3 regions of the Streptomyces sp. NPDC057743 genome follow, and region 1 is predicted to be linked to each of the others. Evidence: riboswitches for the same ligand, from Rfam matches in the RefSeq annotation. Region 1 holds a riboswitch; each other region holds the start of a gene.
The links. A riboswitch is a leader RNA that binds a small molecule or an ion and turns the genes downstream of it on or off. The one in region 1 is predicted to bind magnesium.
Positions count from the first base shown of each region.

Region 1 (4,648 bases):
CATCGTCGGCACCACCGTCGCCCCCTGGCAGCTCTTCTTCCAGCAGTCCTACGTCATCGACAAGCGCATCACCCCGCGCTTCATGAAGTACGAGAAGGCCGACCTGTGGATCGGCATCGCCGTCGTGATCATCGGCGCGGCCGCCATGATGGGCCTGGTCGCCACCGCGTTCGCCGGCACCAAGGGGTTCGGCAACTTCACCGACACCGCGGGCCTGATCACCGGCATCGAGGCCAAGGCCGGCAAGGTCGCCGGAGTGCTCTTCGCGATCGCCCTGCTGGACGCGGCGATCATCGGCGCCTTCGCCGTCTCCCTGTCCACCGCCTACGCCATCGGCGACGTCTTCGGCATCAAGCACTCCCTGCACCGCGGCGTCGGCGGCGCCAAGGGCTTCTACGCCGTCTACGCCGGCCTGGTCGCGACGGCGGCCACCATCGTGCTGATCCCCGGCTCCCCGCTCGGCCTGCTCACCCAGGGCGTGCAGACGCTCGCCGGCGTGCTGCTCCCGTCCGCCACGGTCTTCCTGCTGCTGCTCTGCAACGACAAGCAGGTCCTCGGACCGTGGGTGAACGGGCCCAAGACCAACGCCTTCACCGCGGCGGTCGTCGGCGTCCTGGTGTCGCTGTCGATCATCCTGACCGCCTCGGTGCTCTTCCCGGACATCAGCGCGGGCGCGATCCTCGACATCATGGCCGGCTGCGGCGTCGCCGGGGTACTGGCCGCCGGCTACGCCTTCACCCGCCGGCGCACCGCCACCAAGGAAGACCCGATCGACCGCACCGGCCGCGACTCATGGCGGATGCCGCCGCTCGCCACGCTGACCCGGCCGACCATGTCCACCGGCCGCAAGCTCGGCATGGGCGCCCTGCGCACCTATCTGCTGATCGCGATGGTCCTCGTCGTCGTCAAGATCGTCGAGGTCGCGCTCGGCAACTGACGTTCCCACGACGGCACTTGACCCTTCCCCTACCGGGGTGGCGGCGGACCCTCCCCGCCCGCCGTCACCCCCCATTACCCGCTCATCACCCCTCATCACCCCCTCACGGAGAAGGGAGGACACCCGTGCGCCTTCTCCCGCACCTCACCAAGCTCACCGCACCGGCCCGCCGGCAGCACCACGTCACCGACGGCCGGCCAGCCCCGCACACCACCCACCACAACCACCCCTGCCGACACCTCCAGTTGGCCCTGCACGACGGCATCGAGCAGGGCTACCTGCTCGACGTCCCCAGTACCTGCCCCAGCCCCTCGGGCCCGTGCGCCAGGTACGAACCGCGCGTGCACCTGGCCTACCTCCTCGCCCACCAGGGCCACGACGCCCACTGGCTAGCGCACTACGCCGACCTTCCGCTGGCCGCGGCCGAGCGCATCGCCGACGCCGCTACCGCCGAATCTCCGGTCAGATAAGGCCGATTCAGCGAGGCGGTCGACGACTGCGGGGTCCACGCCCCCGCGTCGCCGACCGCCTCGCTGTGCCGTATCTCCGTGTGCCGTATCTCCGTGTGCCGTATCTACGTGTGCGGTATCTGCATGTGCTGTATCTCCGTGTGCCGTCGCTCCGCCGTGTGTTCAACCGTGGCGTCCGGCCGCACCGGAGCCGGGCGGGCCGCCAGGCGCCGGGCGGCGGTGAGCAGCGTCGGGAGGTGCGGGTTGGTGGTGCGGTAGAGCACGCGGTGGCCGCTGCGGCGCACCCCGACCAGTCCCGCGGCCCGCAGGCGCCCGAGGTGCTCGGAGACGGCGGCGTAGGGGGCGCCGACGCGCTCCGTCAGCTCCCCGATGGCAAGCTCCCGCTCCTCGGCCAGAGCCTGGAGCAACCGCAGTCGGATCGGGCCGGCCACCGCCTTCAACAACGCTGTCACGGCGGTGATTTCGGCGACCGTCAGCGGCGCGGCGAGCGGAGCTGCCGCCGTGCGCGCCGGAAGGAAGGACGCGTCGGACTCAGTGAGCGCATGCACCGAACGCTCCCCTTTCCAGCGCGGAGGCGAGGGCGCGCGGATCGTCGTGCCGGTCCGGGGCCCGGTGCCAGTGCAGGTCGCGGACGGGCGGCATGCCGGAGAGCATGTCGACGAGTCGGTCCAGCAGGCCGGTTGCCGTGCTGTCCAGCGTGACCATCAGCTGTAGGTGAGTGGTGAACGCGTCGGACGGGTCGACGCGCACGGCCTCGACGCGAGCACCGGGCCGGCTCAGGGCCAGCACGCACAGCGCGCGTATGTGGGTCTCGGCGCCCTGGTCACAGTGGACATGGAGGGTGACCAGCTCGCGGGGGCGAACGGCCGTCGCCCCGGTGTCGGGGCGCTTGGTCTGCCTGAGGAGGGAACGGGGCAGGAATCGCATGACGGTATCCCTTGCATGCTCAGCGTTGCGGGAGGGCGACCCCCAACGAGCCGGTCGCCGGGCTTCGTTCATCAGGGGCGGGGCGTGGCGGTGGCCGACGGCTCGAAGGCGTAGCCGACCTGCCGCACGGTGCGGATCAGCGCCCGATGCCCGGGGCCCAGCTTCCGTCGCAGGCGGGCGATGTGCACGTCGATCGTGCGCAGGTCCCCTACGGCGGTCTGCTGCCACACCAACGCCATCAACTGCTCGCGGCTGTAGACCCGGCGCCGGTTGGCCACCAGGTACGCCAGCAGCTCGAACTCCATGCAGGTGAGCTTGAGTTGCTGTCCGCCGACCGACACCTTTCGGGTTTCGCAGTCGACGACGAGGCCGCGGATGCGGTGGACCGGCGCCCTGGGCAGATCGGCGGGCTCGTGCGGGGAAGGCAGCGGGCGCGGAACGGCCGCGTGGCGTCGACGCGCGCTGGAGGTGCGGGCGAGCAGGGTGTGGCGGAGCGGTCGGTGGTGGAGGTTCATGGTTGTTTCCCTCGGATCGGGGGCGTGGTGGCGAAGGGCATGGCGAGGCCCCGCCATGTGCCTGGTCTGGGAGCGGGGTTGAGGCGTGCGGAAGCCGCCCGCCACGCGAGCGCGCAGCCCGACCGCCCGGGTCGGCGAAAGCCGCACGGGTGCCTGGCAAAGAGCGTTCGCGAACGCGTCGGGGGAGTGGTGTTACCGCGTACCGGAGACCGAGAAAGTCATACGGGTAGACGACCTACTGTGCCCCGGACTGCTGCAACCATCGCAACTACTGCAACTACTGCCGTCCATGTTTCTCGCCTCCTTCCGGCCGGGGCGCGCGAGCGCGCCGTACGACTCGGCAGCGAGCGGACCAGCCCGCACGGCCGGTTCACCCCTACTCGTCAGAGCTTTGGCACTGCACGGCGTAATCCCCGTACAAGGGAAGCCACTTGGGGTCACCCCTTAGGTCGGGGAGACCTGTCCTGAACCTGGGCGTCTCTCGACGTCGTGGGGTCAGTGGCCTGTGTCCGTGCAGACGCCTCACCGAACGAGGTGCCTCCTTCAAACGTCCTCAAGCCTGCCTGATACTTGCACATCAACGCAACTTGTTGACCAAGCCTTGACGGTCCCCTCCTCGTGCCCGATACCGAAGGCGTGAAGGGACGCCTCGCTCCGTCGGTGCGGGCTGGTCCGCCACCCCCTGCAGAGTGGCGCCACCCTCCGCCTCTCAGCCAACCCCTCGCTGGGAGGCGGAGGTTGGCGGGCCGGTCGGGGAATCCCGCGATCACGGCACGGGTTGCACAACACATCAGCAGTAGTTGTGTGAATCGGCAGTAGTTGTGTGAAAGGTTCCCCGTGCGCGCCATACAGATCGATCGCTTTGGCACACCCGACGTCCTCCGCCTCGTCGACGCCGCCCAACCGGAACCGGCGCCGGGGGAGGTGTTGATCCGGGCCGTCGCCACGAGCATCAACCCCGTCGACGACAAGACGCGGGAGGGCGCCATCGGCGAGGGGACGCCGCCCCTGCCGCTGCAACTCGGTTGGGACTTGGCCGGGATCGTCGTCGATGGAGGGAACAGCGGGCTGCGGGCGGGGGAGCGGGTCATCGCGATGTCGCACCAGCTCGGCTCCGGCCGCGGGACCTGGGCCGACCTGGTGGTACTTCCGGCCCAGGCGGTGGCCCCGGCCCCGCAGGCGGTCAGCCTGGTCGAGGCCGCCACCTTGCCGCTGCCCGGGCTGACGGCGTCGCAGACACTGGACTGGCTTGAGGTGTCCGCCGGCCAGCGGCTGTTGATCGCCGGTGCCGCGGGTGCGGTCGGCGGGTTGGCGTTGCAGATAGCGCGCGCACGCGGAGTCACCGTCGACGCCCTGGTCTCACGGGACGCACAGATCGCCTTCGCCCGCGACTACGGAGCCGACCTCGCCGGCACCGACCGCGACGCCTTCCAAGACCGCAGCTATGACGCGGTCTTCGACACCTTCGGCGCCTTCCTGACCGACGCCGTGGCCGACGGCGGCCGCTATGCGTCGATCGCCACCCAAGCCGGCCCGGTCCCCGACCTGTCCGCACGCGGCGTCCGCACCACCGTCAACCAGGTGCATGAGGACGGAACAGGACTGGGTGAACTGACCAAGCTCGTCGACAACGGCGCCCTGAAGCTACGCGTACACGCCACCTTCGGCCTCCACGAGATCCAAGCCGCACACCACCGCTATCTCCAAGGCGGCCTGACCGGAAAGATCGTCGTGAACTTCTGAGCGATGCACAGCGTTACACAGCGCCGCGCCTCGTCCTCCGGCTCACTCCCGGGGCC
Region 1 is NZ_JBHVJX010000010.1:46,692-51,339, reverse strand. Features, by position in the region: gene ACFVFQ_RS13515 (NRAMP family divalent metal transporter) at 1-937, shown strand, start outside; gene ACFVFQ_RS13510 (hypothetical protein) at 1,063-1,407, shown strand; gene ACFVFQ_RS13505 (ArsR/SmtB family transcription factor) at 1,512-1,955, opposite strand; gene ACFVFQ_RS13500 (hypothetical protein) at 1,939-2,334, opposite strand; gene ACFVFQ_RS13495 (winged helix-turn-helix domain-containing protein) at 2,406-2,849, opposite strand; M-box (ykoK) riboswitch at 3,217-3,390, opposite strand; gene ACFVFQ_RS13490 (NADP-dependent oxidoreductase) at 3,687-4,592, shown strand.

Region 2 (4,648 bases), on a different contig from region 1:
GAAGCGTGAGGGCCGGAACGGCCGTGGTGCACTGCGTGGTTGGCAGTGGTGCGGCGGGCGTTCCGGCCCTTTGTGGTGGTGGGGCGGGGGAGCGGTCAGGCCAGGGCGCGTTGGGCGGGGGCGGCGACCTCGGGGTCGTCGAGGTGCCAGTGCAGGTCGCGGATGTCCGGCTCCAGGGAGAGGCGGGCGATGACCTGTTCCAGTGCCTGGGCGAGGTTGCCGGAGACGGCGGCGGTGGCGCGGATGCCGGTGGTGTCCTCGGTGTCGCGGCTGGCCCGCAGGCTGATGGGGGTCAGGTCACAGGCGCTGAGCGCCTGGAGCAGCAGGGCGCGGATGTGCGTCTCGGCCCGGCGCTCGCAGACCACGTGCACGGTGGCGTGCACCGCCTCGTCGGGGTCGGAGCCGGCGGCCGGCGCCCGGTCCAGCAGCCGGCCGGCCGGGCGCAGGACGAGGTGGACACCGAGGACGGCGAGGGTGCCGATGGCGGCGAGTTCGAGCCGTCCCGAGGCGGCCAGCACGCCGACCGCGGCGGAACACCACAGGGTGGCGGCGGTGTTCAGCCCGCGGACCCCCGCGCCGTTGCGGAGGATCACGCCGCCGCCGAGGAAGCCGATGCCGGAGACGACGTACGAGGCGACCCGGGTCGGGCTGCCGGAGTCGCCGACGGCCGTGCTGTAGAGGACGAAGAGGGTGGCGCCGGCGGCGACCAGCGCGTTGGTGCGCAGCCCCGCCATGCGGGCGCGCCACTGGCGCTCGACACCGATGAGCGCCCCGCAGGCCACGCCGGTGGCGAGCCGGACCACGAAGTCGATGAGGGACAGGGTGCGCATGGCAGCGCCTCCTTCGGGGCTGGTGGGGTGCGGGGGCCGGGGGTGACGGGCGGCCGAACGGTCAGTGGCCGAGGGCCACTTCGACGACCTTGAGGATCACCAGGACCATGGCGACCAGCAGGTAGGTCCGCAGGGCGGTCAGGCCGACCTTGTGGCCGGTGGAGAGGATCGGCCGGGGCAGGGTCTCCAGCGGCGGCATCCGCCAGTCGTCGCGGCCGGTGCGGTCCACCGGCCGGCCGCCCAGCGCCCAGCCCTTGCGGCGGCGCCGCACCTCCGCGTACCCCAGCGCCAGCACCCCGGCCGCGCCGCAGCCGGCCATGATGCCGAGGATGGCGGAGGCGTCGATGTCCGGGAAGAGCACGGCGGCGGTGAGGATGACCGACAGGGTGACCAGCACGCCGACGACGGCGGCCGTGAAGGCGTTGGTGCGGGGGCCGTTGACCCAAGGGCCGAGCACCGTGCGGTCGTTGCACAGCAGGAGCAGGAAGACCGAAGCGGACGGCAGCAGCACCCCGGCCAGCGTCTGCACGCCCTCGGTGAGCAGGCCGAGCGGGGAGCCGGGGATCAGCACGATGGCGGCGGCCGCGGCGACCAGGCCGGCGTAGACGGCGTAGAAGCCCTTGGCGCCGCCGACGCCGCGGTGCAGGGAGTGCTTGATGCCGAAGACGTCGCCGATGGCGTAGGCGGTGGACAGGGAGACGGCGAAGGCGCCGATGATCGAGGCGTCGAGCAGGGCGATGGCGAAGAGGACCCCGGCCAACTTGCCGGCGTGCGCGGCCAGTCCGTGCGCGATGCCGGCGGTGTCGGTGAACGCGCCGACGCCATGGGTGCCGGCGAAGGCGGCGGCGGTGCACCCCATCAGGGCGGCGGCGCCGATCACCACGACGGCGATGCCGATCCACAGGTCGGCCTTCTCGTACGACATGAAGCGCGGGGTGATGCGCTTGTCGATGACGTAGGACTGCTGGAAGAAGAGCTGCCAGGGGGCGACGGTGGTGCCGACGATGCCGATGATCAGCAGCATGACGGTGGACAACTGGCCGGGGCCGCCGGGGAGATGGGGGACGACGAAGTCGTGGGCCATCTGGCCGGTGGACGGGTGGACCATGAAGTAGAGCGGGACGAGCAGCAGCGAGGCCGCGCAGAGCCCGATGGCGATCCGCTCGAACCGCCGGAACGATCCGGTGAACGCGGAGGCGATGATGATGGCGGCGGCAAGCAGCACCGCGCCGACCTTCGGCAGGCCCAGGTAGCCGGCGGCCAGGGTGATGCCGATGAACTCCGTGACCAGGGTGAGGGCGTTGAGCAGGAACAGGTCGATGACGGAGAACGCGCCCCAGAACTTCCCGAACCGCTCCAGGATCAGGCGGGCGTGCCCGACTCCGGTGACGGCGCCGAGTCGGAGCACCATCTCCTGGTTGACGTAGAGGACGGGAATGAGCAGGAGCAGGGTCCACAGCAGGTGGGTGCCGTAGTTCTGGCCGGCCTGGCCGTAGGTGGCGAAGGCGCCGGCGTCGTTGTCGCCGACCATCACGATCAGACCGGGGCCGACTATCGCGAGCAGCGTCTTGAGCTTGGCGGACAGGCCCCGCCGCGGGGCGGTGTCGTCGTGCCGGATGGTGCCGAGCGCGCCGCGGATGTCGCCGATGTGCGCGTCGTCGAGGACGGCGGAGGCCGGCGCCGTCGGGGGCGCGGCGGGGGCCGTGGGGCGGATGGTGGTCTCGGTCATGGCTACCTCCCAAGTCCCCCTTGAGGGGGCGGAGTTGGGGGCACGCCGCAGCCATCCTCCCTGCGCGGGCGCGCAGCGCGACCTCCCGTTCCGGCGGCGGGCCGTACGGGGCGTGCTGCGGCGGGAGGCCGCGCAGGGAAGGTGGTTACCGCGTGCCGGAAGAATGCGAGGGCAGGCGGAGCAGGGGCCGTTGATGGCCCGGACTACTGCATTCCATGTCTCTCGCCTCCTTCCGGTCGGGGCGCCTGGGTGCGCCGTCGTCGATCCGGTAAGGAGCGGACCAGTCGCCGTCGACTGGTTCACCCCCACTCGTCAGAGCTTTGGCACGTCACGGCGTAGCCCCTGCGGGGCAGCCACCTGGGGTCACCCCTTGTGCCGGGGAGACCTGTCCTGATCCGGAGCGTCTCTCGACGGGTGGGATCAGTGGCCTGTGTCCGTGACGACGCCTCACCGAACGAGGTGACCGCTGTCAAAACCTCTAGGAGTCTAGACCCGTCGACGGAGTTACTTGCGCAGATGTGCAAGTTTTTGACCGACTCTTAACCCTGCGGCCACCTTTGGGCCCCGCCGTGCCGGTCGAGCCGCTGGACACCGCCCGGCTCCCGGGTGAGCATGAGCCGCATGTCCGAGCACCCCCGGCCCGACGAGGCGGGCGACCACGGCACCCCGGCCGAGCGACTGGACCGCATCGAGGCGCTGTTGGCGCCGGCGGTGACGGGACTGGACGAGGCCGGGCGGCGGCTGCGGCCGGCCTGGCGACGGGTCACCCGCGGCGAACCCCGCTGGCCGTCGACGCTGGCGGTGCTGGTGGCGGTGGTGCTCCAGTGGCGGCTGCCGGAGCGGCTGGCGATCCATCCGACGTGGCTCTTGCCGGGGTTGGAGGCGGCGCTGCTGCTCGTGCTGGTGGCGGCCGACCCGGTCCGCATCGAGCGGGTCTCCCGGCTCTACCGGTGGGCGGGGCTGGCGCTGATCGCGCTGATCAGCACGGCGAACGGCTGGTCCGCGGTGCATCTGGTGATCGGCCTGGTGCGCGGCACGGAGGGCGAGGACGCCGGGCCGCTGCTGGCCACCGGCGGCGCCATCTGGCTCACCAACGTCCTCGCCTTCGCGCTCTGGTACTGGGAGTGGGACCGCGGCGGGCCGGTCGCCAGGGTCCACGCGGTGCGCCGCTACCCCGACTTCCTCTTCCCGCAGATGGCGACGCCGGCGCTGGCTCCGGAGCACTGGGAGCCGCAGTTCGCCGACTACCTGTACCTGTCCTTCACCAACGCCACCGCGTTCAGCCCAACCGACGTGATGCCGCTGACCCGTTGGGCGAAGCTGCTGATGCTGTTGCAGTCGGCGGTCTCGCTGCTGACCGTCGTGCTCGTGGTGGCCCGCGCGGTGAACATCCTCAAGTGACGTGCCGTCAGGCGCCGTTGGCGACGAAAAAGGTGCGACCCGGTGCGTGTGAAGCTCGCGTTGCGAGGGTATGGCGACGTCATGACGGGGGGATGAGACCGTCATGAGAAGCCGATGAACATCTGCGTGAAGAGGCAAATGTTTGGCGGAGTCTTGACTGCGCGGGCCGTGACCAATCGGTGACAGGTCTCTGACCTGCGGTTTTGCCTCGCGGCGACGAAGATCCCGAAAACAATCTCCGCCTGGAGTCAATTCTTTCCCACGGCGTAGTTAGGCTCCGGGGTCGGTTTGCCGGTGCGGCCTGCCCAAGTGGCCCGCGGCGACTTTCACAATGTGTTCGAATGCTGGATTGGGGTGCCCGATCGGCGAACCCGTGCCTGGTCAGCGGCATCTGTAGGGGCGAATGTCCGAGGGTCTCCACCCACCGGCACCGAACAAAGGCATATCGATGTCGTCGCCCCTTCTCGAATCGTCCTTCGAGCCGTCAGAGCCCGCCGTCGTGCGGGCCGTATACCGCACCGCCGGCACCCCGGCCCCGCGGACCCTGCTCGACGTGCTCGACGCCACCGCCGCCGCACACCCCCAGGCGCTCGCCCTGGACACCGGCACCGAGGCGATCACCTACCACGACCTGTGTAGCGAGATCGAACGACGCGCGCGACAGCTTCGGCAGCAAGGGATCGGCCCC
Region 2 is NZ_JBHVJX010000018.1:144,198-148,845, forward strand. Features, by position in the region: gene ACFVFQ_RS22045 (MgtC/SapB family protein) at 96-830, opposite strand; gene ACFVFQ_RS22050 (NRAMP family divalent metal transporter) at 892-2,559, opposite strand; M-box (ykoK) riboswitch at 2,856-3,025, opposite strand; gene ACFVFQ_RS22055 (hypothetical protein) at 3,181-3,960, shown strand; gene pls (epsilon-poly-L-lysine synthase Pls) at 4,409-4,648, shown strand, end outside.
Region 2: another riboswitch for magnesium. It lies ahead of ACFVFQ_RS22050 (NRAMP family divalent metal transporter); the one in region 1 lies ahead of ACFVFQ_RS13495 (winged helix-turn-helix domain-containing protein).

Region 3 (4,648 bases), on a different contig from region 1:
GCCAACCCGGGCAGCGCCATGGTCTTCCAGACGTTCGCCCTGCTGCCGTGGCTGACGGTGCAACAGAACGTCGAACTCGGCCTGGAGGCACGGGGGTTGCGGCGCGCCGAACGAGCCGCCGCGGCCCTCCAGGCGATCGACCTGATCGGGCTGGACGGCTTCGCTTCCGCCTACCCCAAGGAGCTGTCCGGCGGAATGCGGCAGCGCGTCGGCTTCGCCCGCGCACTGGTCGTCGAGCCCGATGTCTTGATGATGGACGAGCCGTTCTCCGCCCTCGACGTGCTCACCGCCGAGAACCTCCGTGGCGAGCTGCTGGAGCTGTGGGAGTCGGGCCAGTTCCCCACCCGCGCCGTCGTCCTGGTCACCCACAACATCGAGGAGGCCGTGCTGATGGCCGACCGCGTGGTCGTCCTCGACGCCCGGCCCGGCACGCTCAAGGCCGCCTTCGACATACCGTTGGCGCGCCCCCGCGACCGCGCCGCGCCCGAGTTCGACGCGTTGGTCGACCGGCTGTACCGGGTGATGACCGGCCGCGACAAGGAGCCGGGCCTCGCCCGCCTGGGCCGTCCCGAGACATGCGACGCCGGGCGCCGCACCCCGGCCAACACCCCGCTGCCGCACGCCAGCGTCGACGGACTGGCCGGCCTCGCCGAGATCCTGGCCCGGCGCGGCGACCGCTGCGACCTGGCCGACCTCGCCGACGAACTCGGGCTGGAGGTCGACGACTTGCTGCCCATGGTCGACGCCCTGGACCTGCTCGGCTTCGCCGTCGTCCACGGCGGCGAGCTCCAACTCACCCCGGAGGGCAGCGGGTTCGCCGGTGCGGACGTCCAGGACTCCAAGAAGATCTTCGCCCGCGCGGTGCTCGACTCGGCGCCCCTGGTCCGGCTGATCGTCACCAGTCTCCAGCGCCGGGACGGCACCCTGCGCGCCGGGTTCTTCCGCGATCTGCTGGCCCACCACTACACCGGCGAACAGATCGCCAGGCAGTTGGAGACCGCCACCGACTGGGGCCGCTACGCCGCGCTGTTCGGCTACGACGCCGGCCCGGAGCAGTACACCCTCGACGAGGGCGGCGCCGGCCTCGACGTCCGGTCGCCCGACGCACATTCCCCCACCGGCTGACCGGCCTCCTCAGCCGCCCGGCGCCGGCCGCGGGCGGAGCCGGCCGCGCACCGCGCCACGCGCCACCGCCGCCTCGCCGGCCGCCACGGCACCCGTCGCCGCCGTCGGGGCCGGGTCCGTCGCGCCGGCCGGCGGTGCCTGGGACGCCACCACGGCGCCCTCCAGCAGCGTGCGCACATGGTCGCCCGCGACGCGGTAGAAGATCCTGGTGCCCTCCCGGCGCGACACCACCAGCCCCGCCGCCCGCAGCCGCGCCAGATGCTGCGACACCGCCGCGACATGCGCCCCGACCAGCTCGGCCAACTGCCCCACGGCGTGCTCGCGTTGGGTCAACGCCCAGAGCACCTGGAAACGCGTGGTGTCGGCCACTGCCTTCAACACGGCAACGGCCTGCTCGAACCTCGGGTCCGCATCGGGTGGGGCTTGCGCATCCATGAAGGGAGTCTAACGACTGGCGGCCCCGAACGGCACGCACCGAATGCGCCCCGCACCGGCCGGGGCGGACCGCGCAACTCGGCCGGGCCAGCGGGGCGTTCCGGGGCGGGGCAGCCCGGCTCCGTCCCCGGCCACGGCGCGGGCACCGGGCGACGGCGGCGCAACGGTCTCATGCGGCGCCACCCGGGCCGCACACCTCCCCGCGGCTGGCCGGGGCCGCCGCCGGATCGAGGGCGTAACCGACCTGCCGGACGGTCCTGATGAGCGCCTGGTAGCCGGGCCCCAGCTTGCGCCGCAGCCGGGCCACATGGACGTCGACGGTGCGGGTGCCGCTGACGGCCTGATGCCCCCACAGCGTCGTCAGCAGATGACGCCGGGAGTGCACCCGCCGGGGGTGGGCGACGAAACGGGCCAACAGCTCGAACTCCATATAGGTCAGGACGAGAGCGCGCCCGCCCGCGCGGGCGGTGCGCTGCTCGGTGTCCACCGTCAGGCCGGCCACCCGGTGTCGCGGTCCGCTCGGGACGGGCCCCGCGTCGGCGGTGGCGGACCCACGGTCCGCGGCGTGCGCGGGTCCGGCGTCTTCCGGTATCCCGAATCGGCAGTTCCCACGGGCGTGGTGGAGGCGTGCGTAGCGCAGGGACATGGCGGTTCCTGATCTTCCGGGCAACGGTTGGGGAGGGAGTCGCTGGTGGGGCGCGTTCACACCTCGGGCCGCCAGTCGGCCTCCAGCCGGCGCCGGCCGTCGGGGCCGACGACGGAACGCCAGTGGGCGCGCGGGCGTCGGCGGGCGCGGTCCCCCGACGGCCGCCGCACGGTCGGCGGCTCCAACACGCGCAGGACGGGGCTGTCGACGGCGCCCCGGGCGAGCCGCTCGACGACCCCGCCCAGGACGGTCCTGACGGCGGGGGCGGACGGGACGGTCGGGGTGGTCGGGGCCGCGGGCGATCGCAGCGGACGGATGTGGATCACGGACAGAACGGACATGGCGCACTCACCTCCGTGCGGATGGCGGATGACGGAAGGGGGAAGGAGGAGAGGGAAGGGAGGGGTCAAGTCAGGGAAGAGTGGCGGGAGTTGGGTAACGTCAGACGCGGTCCCGCGGGGTGGCCGCCGCCTCGGTGAGGCGATCGGCCGCGGCGAGCGGGAGATCGGCGAAGTCGGCCAGCCAGTGGGCGTCGTGGCCCTGCCGGGCGAGGAGGTAGGCCAGGTGGACCCGCGGCTCGTAGCAGGTCTGCGGTCCCGGGCAGTCGGTGCAGTTGTCCGGCGTTTCCAGCAGGTAGGTGCGCTCGGTCCCGTCGTGCAGGGCCAGCCGGACCCGCGGGCAGCGGTGGCCGCGGACGGCGGGCCGGTCGCGGTGCCGGTCGGATTCGGTGCGGGGGCGCGGGAGTTGGTGCAGTCGGTTCGGTTGGTTCAGGAGGCGCATGACTGCCGCCCTCCCCTCTCTCGGTTCGGTGGAGGTGTGCATTGCTTGCCGGTACGGGTGCGGCTGACTGGCCGGCGTCCGGGGCCGCGGACGGCAGTCACGCCACCCCGGGCACCGCGGGCCACAACGCCCAATGCCCCAGGGCGAATTGAACGATGCGGACGGCGACCAGGATCGTCGCGGCCAGCAGACAGGCCCGCAGGGCCGTGCGACCCACCACGCGGCCGGTGGAGAGGGCCGCCGTGAGCAGGTGGCCGAACGGCCGCATCCGCCAGCCCTCCTTGCCCGTGCGGTCCACACGCACGGCCAGCACCCACCCCTTACGGCGCCGACGGGCCTCGGCCTGGCCGAGGGCGGGCGGGAGCGGGCGTGGGAAGAAGGGGTGTTACCGCGTGCCGGAGGTCAACGAGGACATGCGGATGCGGGGCCGACTGTGGCCCGGACTACTGCAATGGCCGTCCATGTCTCTCGCCTCCTCCCGACCGGGGCGCCCGCGGGCGCCATGACGGACACGGCAAAGGAGCGGACCGGCGCACGGGCCGGCTCACCCCTACTCGTCAGAGCTTTGGCACTCCACGGCGTAATCCCCTTGCCGGGGCAGCCACTTGGGGTCACCCCTTAACCCGGGGAGACCTGTCCTGAACCTGGGCGTCTCTCGACGTCGTGGGGTCAGTGGCCTGTGTCCGTGCAGACGCCTCACCGAACGAGGTGCCTTCGACGTTCTCGAACGCCCAGCAGCATACCGGTCTACTTGCGCATGGACGCAACTACTTGACCGAACCTTGACGGCGGACGCGTCGATGAACCCGGCGCGGCCACCCGGCGGTTGGGGCGAGGGGCACGGAAACTGTGCGCCGAATGCGCGGAGTTGAGCGACGCCTCAGCCCCTGTGAGCAGGCAGGACCCGCGGCTGCGCCAACCGCGCATCGCCCACCGGCCCCTCCCCCGCGCCCCCATCGGACCCGGCCCAGCCCCGCGCCTCGCCGGCCGAGACTCCCCCTCCCGCCGACTCCGGGGAGTGCGCAAGCCGACCCCCTCGATCACGTTCCGTAACAGACCGCCGCGCATCCATGGGCAGGCCCGCCCCGGGAGTGTTAGAAATAGCAGCATGGCCGCAGGGTCCGGCCGATATCGGCGCGCAACGGTACGGTCACTGACCGAACGACGCCCGCAGAGCGTCGCGGGGCAGGTCTTCCTGCTCCAACTCATCGTTGGTCTCCTCATCGTGCTGGGCGTACTCGCGGCACTGCTGCTGACCTCCCGGCACGACGCCGAGCAGGAGGCGCGCAACCGCTCGGTGGCCGTCGCGGAGACCTTCGCGCACTCCCCTGGCCTGCCGGCCGTGCTCCGTTCCCCGGACCCGACGAAGACCCTGCAACCCCTCACCGAGTCCGCCCGGAACCGCGCGGGGGTCGACTTCATCGTCGTGATGAACACCCACGGCATCCGCTACACCCACCCCAAGCCCCAGGACATCGGGAAACGCTTCGTCGGCGACATCCGGCCCTCGCTGGCCGGCAAGGTGGCGGTCGAGAGCGTGAACGGCCCGCTCGGGCACGAGGTGCAGGCCGTGGTCCCGGTGACCGACGCCCACGGCTCGGTGGTGGGCCTGGTGTCCGCGGGCATGAAGGTGGCGAGCGTCAGCCGCGCCATCGCCGCCCA
Region 3 is NZ_JBHVJX010000001.1:186,535-191,182, reverse strand. Features, by position in the region: gene ACFVFQ_RS00850 (nitrate/sulfonate/bicarbonate ABC transporter ATP-binding protein) at 1-1,125, shown strand, start outside; gene ACFVFQ_RS00845 (ArsR/SmtB family transcription factor) at 1,135-1,560, opposite strand; gene ACFVFQ_RS00840 (winged helix-turn-helix domain-containing protein) at 1,730-2,206, opposite strand; gene ACFVFQ_RS00835 (hypothetical protein) at 2,263-2,547, opposite strand; gene ACFVFQ_RS00830 (hypothetical protein) at 2,648-2,986, opposite strand; gene ACFVFQ_RS00825 (hypothetical protein) at 3,084-3,299, opposite strand; M-box (ykoK) riboswitch at 3,528-3,701, opposite strand; gene ACFVFQ_RS00820 (SpoIIE family protein phosphatase) at 4,095-4,648, shown strand, end outside.
Region 3: another riboswitch for magnesium. It lies ahead of ACFVFQ_RS00825 (hypothetical protein); the one in region 1 lies ahead of ACFVFQ_RS13495 (winged helix-turn-helix domain-containing protein).